Cytobacillus luteolus: one gene and its partner. The protein of the gene in region 2 interacts with the protein of the main gene of each other region in a pairwise test. Links are inferred from orthologs where the notes say so. Each region holds a gene or a part of one and is shown on either strand. Other genes may lie near its edges.

Region 1 (2,962 bases), on a different replicon or contig from region 2:
GCCTTATATTTCCTCTTTTTTCATACTAAAACTTTTAAGTCCTTACATACGATAACTAAACCCAGCATAAAGATGAATAAAGGGGGAGTTGAATTGGCTGGGGTCATATTTATAACATTCGTTATTAGTATTTTATGTTTAATTGGTATGACTAATTATTTTATGTTATCTCAAAAAGCAAGAGTCTATCCTCCAAAGAAAGTTCTGCTTAAAAAGGCTGGACTATTAGGAGTAGCTGGTATCACTTTATTAGTAGTTGGTATACTTTTGTATAGCATGGGTGCAAAATAAAAAACCCGATCTTGTATGAGATCGGGTTTGGTCTTTTATTATAGTTGAGAAGCTAGTCTAGTACGCTTAAATATCTGTTGTACTATCGGGTAAATGACAACCATGGCCACTGTGTTGAATGCAGCAGTTGGAAGAACAATTCCGGCAAAAAGACTTAGAAAAGTTGCTCCACCAGGCAGTTGGAAAAATACTAGGGCTGAGCCTAAGAATATAAATCCTGAAACTAGTGTGCCAATAGCAGTTAATGTACCAGCAGATAACAAGGAATGGCTATATTTTTTCATAAGTAATAGCATTCCAAAAAAGACAAAAGCAGTAATTGGTTTGTCAATTAAGTTAGGAATTTGCCCTGAAGGAAATCCAGTTGTTAAAGCTGAAATAATTCCTGTTAACAGACCCAATAATAAAACATTTTTTCCTGAAGGGAACAGTAATATCCCTAAAAACATCATCGTTAGCATTAAATCTGGCTTCATTCCAAATAGTAATGGCGGTGTGACTGCATGAAGTACAGCACCCATTCCAACTAACAATGATAATAAAACTAGTACTCTTGTATTCATTTCTCATCTCTCCTATTCTAACTACGCTCAATATTTTTGAGAATCCTCCAATAGTGCTCTACGCCTATTGCGAAAATACTCATTTATTAGTATATCAAAAATTAGTGTAGTTTGACAGTATAAATTATCAGAAATTTGATTTTTTAAATCTACTCATAAAATGGGAGAAGGCCTCACACGACTCATAAGAGACAGCATTGTAAATAGAAGCCCTACAGCCACCAATTGAACGATGTCCGTTTAACCCAATAAATCCATTTTCAACTGCTTTGGCTAAAAATTCTTTTGTTAATTTTTCTGTTGGCAAGGTGAATGTAATATTCATGTTGGAACGACTTTCTTTAGTTGCATGAGGTATGTAGAACCCATCAGACTCATCAATTGATCGATAAAGTAGCGATGCTTTTTTATTGTTTCTTTCTTCTATAACTTCAACACCACCATGTTCTTTCACCCATTTAAGAACAAGTGAAAGTAGATAAATGGCAAAAGTGGGAGGTGTATTGTAAAGACTGTTATTTTTAACATGAGTGTTGTAGTTTAAGGTGGTTGGAATAGAAGCTGGAATGTTTGGCAGAAGGTCTTTTCTTAGGATAACAACTGTTACACCTGCTGGACCTAAGTTTTTTTGTGCACCTGCATAAATTAGAGAGAAAGAATCAATATTTATTTTCTTGCTCAAAATGTCACTAGACATATCCGCAATTAATGGAACCTGGCCAGTTTCTGGATAGGAGTGAAACTGTGTCCCATAAATTGTATTGTTCGATGTAATGTGTAAGTAGGAGCTATTTATAGGTAAATTGAAAGTTGTATCGGTAGGAATCGTTGTATAATTGCTATCTTTTGTTGAAGCGATGATAGATGTCTCACCAATTTTACTTGCTTCCTCATATGCTTTTTCTGACCAAGCTCCAGTTAAGACATAGGAAGCGACACTGCCTTCAGTCAATAAGTTTAGCGGTACCATTGAAAATTGTAGACTAGCTCCACCTTGTAAAAAAAGGACTTCATACTTATCAGAGATCCCCATTAACTCTTTTAACAAGCTTTTCGCTTGTTCGTGAACCTCTTCATACACTTTACTGCGATGGCTAAGTTCCATAATCGACATTCCGGTATGGTTAAAGTTAAGAAGTTGAGCTTGTGCTTCTCTTAGAACTTCCTTAGGTAAGGCAGAGGGACCAGCATTAAAATTATGAATTGCCTTCAAAAAAAACGCCTCCTAACTAAATTATTTTTTAATGTTAACACGATATTTTGAAAAGTAAAGTGAATTTTCAGTAAAGTTGGTTAGTCTGGAGAGTGGAAAGGATGACGATTAGATAATTCTTAGGGTGATTCTGACAGGTTGAGTAGTAGCAGAGAGTAACGAGTCCGAATCCCGAGCAGATTCGGACAGGTTGAGCGGTCGAAGAGAGCAACGAGTCTGAATCCAATGCAGATTTAGACAGGTTGAATAGTAGTTGAGAGAAACGAGTCTGAATCCCGAGCAGATTCTGACAGGTTGAGTAGTAGCAGAGAGAAACGAGTCCGAATCCCGAGTAGATTCGGACAGGTTGAGCGGTCGAAGGGAGAAACGAGTCTGAATCCCGAGCAGATTCGGACAGGTTGAGTGGTCGAAGAGAGCAACGAGTCTGAATCCAGTGCAGATTTAGACAGGTTGAATAGTAGTAGAGAGCAACGAGTCTGAATCCAGTGCAGATTTAGACAGGTTGAGTAGTAGCAGGTTCAAACGAGTCCGAATCCATTCCGATAAACAAATAAATGGTTACTTCCCACGAAAAAAGAGGTAATGCAATGATTACCTCTTACTGAATAGCTTGTGAAATTTCTGAAGCGATGTCTTGAAGGTTTTTCGCTGTGTAAAGATTCGCATGAGATTTCCAAACAGCGCCAAAACCATCGCCTTTTCCATACCTAGGGATGATGTGCATATGGAAGTGGAATACGGTTTGACCAGCATGTTCACCATTATTACTTAATAAGTTCAATCCAATTGGGTTGTACTTTGCTTTAATCGCATTTGAAATTTTAGGAACCGCTTCGAACACATGTTGTGCAATTTCTGGAGTTAACTCGTAAACATTGTCTTTATGTACTTTAGG
Region 2 (3,023 bases):
TCACATTGTACGAAAGAAGGGTCTAAAGAGCCCCAATAATCAGGTCCAGTTTTTTCTTGATAAGACCAGTCCGAGTTCTCTTGTGGTGGAGATGAGTAAACTTTGTCTACTTGCAGTGTATAGAGACATAATAAAGCTATTAAAAGATAAGTAAAACAGGTGACACTATTTCTGTTCAGAGTTACCAATCCCTTCATCGATTAATTCAAGTACAACAAAAAACCTCCTTAACTATGGGTATTTTTTCCGCATAGTTAGGAGGTCATACAAGTTATTAGTTAATTTTTTTGGCGGGACTGCCTGGGAATCGAACCCAGCTATCCTGGCACGCAGGACACAAGTGGTTTTGAAGACCATGGAGGACACCAGTACCCCAATCAGCCCCGTAGAAATGTAACTCCTATTATACAAGTATAACATTAAACAAATCAAGCAAAATGTGTCTTCTGGGGCCTGACCCCCAGTGCGGTAATGTGTTAAAGTGTCAAGTTCAGGTTTGTTTCCTTTAAAATTGGTGGGAACAGACGTATAATGGATAAAAGATAGTTGATGTTTTGGTAAAGAAGGTGGAGTAATGGAGAAGAGGTCTTTCACAATAGGTATGGCAGGCCATATAGATCATGGAAAAACGACGTTAACAAAAGCTCTAACAAATGTTGATACAGATCGTTTAAAGGAAGAAAAGGAACGACAAATTTCTATTGAATTGGGGTTTGCTCCCTTACATATAAATGAGGAAATGCAAATATCTGTGATTGATGTTCCAGGTCACGAACGTTTTATTCGTCAAATGATTGCAGGAGTAGCGGGGATTGATTTGGTTATTTTAGTTGTGGCAGCGGATGAGGGTGTGATGCCACAAACGAAGGAGCACCTAGAAATACTATCCTTTCTAGGTGTTAAACGAGGGATCGTTGCTATTAGTAAGATTGACCGAGTAGAAGAAGAATTTACTGAATTAGTGAAAGAAGAAATAGCTGAGCAATTACAGGGAACGTTATTTGCAGATGCACCAATTGTACCAATTAATAGTCTATCAAAAATGGGAATAGATGAACTCAAAAGTACAATACTTAATCAATTGTCTCATATAGAAGCACGTAATTCATTGGGAAGCTTTCGACTTCCAATTGATCAGGTATTCACTGTGAAGGGGCAGGGAACGGTTGTAAGAGGTACTGTTTACGAAGGCACTATCTTCGAAGGAGATCAGCTTACTATTTTACCTTCCTTTCATGAGACAAAAGCCAGGCAATTGCAGATACACCAAATACAAATGGACAAAGCCACTGCTGGACAAAGAGTGGCCATTAATCTTTCTAATGTCACAACAGATGATGTTACTAGAGGAGATGTGCTAGTTTCTTCAAAGCATTATGTCGTTACCCAAACAATGGATGTTGTCATCCGATTTGTTTCAGATTTAGAGCACCTTGTTAAGCAAAGAGCGCTGGTCAAATGTCACATTGGCACTTCAGAAGTGATGGGGCAGATCGTATTTTTTGACCGGAATGAAGTGAAGGATGAGCTTGATGAGGTAGTCTGTCAGATTCGACTTGATCAGCCTATTGTTACAAAGCGAGGGGATCGATTTATATTAAGAAGGCCTACTCCATCGGAAACGATTGCCGGTGGTTGGGTGATTGATCCACTTGGTGGAAAATATAAGTTTGGTAAAGACACTGTTTCAATGCTCCTTCAGAAAAAAGAAGGAAGTCCATTTGACCGTTTAACAGAGGCTTTACAAAGGGAAAAACTGCTTTCGAAAGCGGAGATTATAAAGGCAACTTCTCTTGCTAAAGAGTCTGTAGAGGAATTACTTTCACACCAGGAAGTTATAGAGGTTAAGGCAAATATTTATACGTTAAAAACAGTCGTATCTGAACTACACATTAAAATAGAAGAACTATTACAAAACTATCATCTTGGAAATTCTTTGAGACTAGGACTTAATAAAGCAGAAATTTCTCAGGAACTTTCAAGTAAGTTTCCTAAGACGTTATTGGATTTTGTAATTGAGGGTATGATTACTGAGGGTAAAATAAAGAAAAATGGGCAATTCATAGCACTCGATCATTTTAAACCCAGTTTCCCATCTCAGTGGGCTAAGCGTATGGATAATCTTATTAACTCACTAATAGAAGATAATTTACAAGTCAAAACCTGGGATGAATATGTTTCTCAGGCAGGGTTACCCGATAAAGAGGCCAATGAACTTAAATGGTTCTTAACGAATTCAAATCTTCTGTACCAACTGGATGAAAAACACGTTATACATAAAAACGTAGTTGATAAAGCATTAATTAATCTTAGAGCCTCCACAGGTGAGTCTTTCGATTTAAAGGATGCAAAGGACACATTACAGCTCTCAAGAAAATATCTAGTACCATTGTTAGAGCTACTGGACACTTTGAACCTTACAAAACGAGAAGATAACAAAAGGATATGGGTTGAAAAATAGAAATGGCCTAGCCCATACTGAATTTTTAACCATCCATTATAAAATTCAAAAGTTTTGCTAAAATATAATGCTTATACTAAAATGAAAGTAGTCTGATCAAAGAATCTGTTTTTAGGAGGTACTCTTATGAATGAATATAAAGTAACTGTTGAATTTTGTATGATGTGAAACTTCGCACCCAAAGCCGCGAGTTTCGCGGAAGGACTATTCAGCCATTTTAGGCATGGTATTAAAAACTTGGAACTAATCCCTGCATCAGGTGGGGCATTTGAAGTGACTGTAAATGGTGAAAAAGTGTTTTCAAAATTAGAGGTAGGAAAATTTCCTACAGCAGAAGAAGTTATAGCTAAAATGGAGCAAATGTAATTAGGAGAGGCTGTTAAAATGACAGCCTCTTTTCATTTGGAAGTTAAAAAATTAGGCTATAATGTAGATAAGAGATTTATTCTGGAGGAAACAAGCATGAAAGAATATGTAAGACAATTACCACCGATTCATGAAATGCAAAAGGACAATCGTTTTCAACAACTGGTCTCAACCTATAAACTACATCATGAACTTG

What was found. The genes of interacting proteins can lie anywhere in the genome.
Region 1: the proteins of selB (region 2) and serC interact in binary tests that used the Escherichia coli proteins (3 or more experiments, as listed by UniProt). The link is inferred for Cytobacillus luteolus from one-to-one orthologs.

What each region holds. Positions count from the first base shown.
Region 1 is NZ_JAGGKM010000001.1:313,571-316,532, forward strand. What follows is about bases 25-2,962. They hold serC (3-phosphoserine/phosphohydroxythreonine transaminase), read right to left. Parts: upstream 2,068-2,962; coding sequence 982-2,067; downstream 25-981. Other genes in these bases: J2Z26_RS01665 (membrane protein YhzF), read left to right, coding at 94-291; J2Z26_RS01670 (tryptophan transporter), read right to left, coding at 330-854; J2Z26_RS01680 (HIT family protein), read right to left, coding at 2,666-2,962. UniProt on the Escherichia coli protein: Catalyzes the reversible conversion of 3-phosphohydroxypyruvate to phosphoserine and of 3-hydroxy-2-oxo-4-phosphonooxybutanoate to phosphohydroxythreonine. Is involved in both pyridoxine and serine biosynthesis.
Region 2 is NZ_JAGGKM010000002.1:216,553-219,575, reverse strand. The notes cover bases 19-3,017. They hold selB (selenocysteine-specific translation elongation factor), read left to right. Parts: upstream 19-574; coding sequence 575-2,461; downstream 2,462-3,017. Other genes in these bases: selA (L-seryl-tRNA(Sec) selenium transferase), read left to right, coding at 2,846-3,017; J2Z26_RS05930 (carbonic anhydrase), read right to left, coding at 19-197. Also shown: more of J2Z26_RS05930, read right to left, coding at 1-18; more of selA, read left to right, coding at 3,018-3,023. UniProt on the Escherichia coli protein: Translation factor necessary for the incorporation of selenocysteine into proteins. It probably replaces EF-Tu for the insertion of selenocysteine directed by the UGA codon. SelB binds GTP and GDP.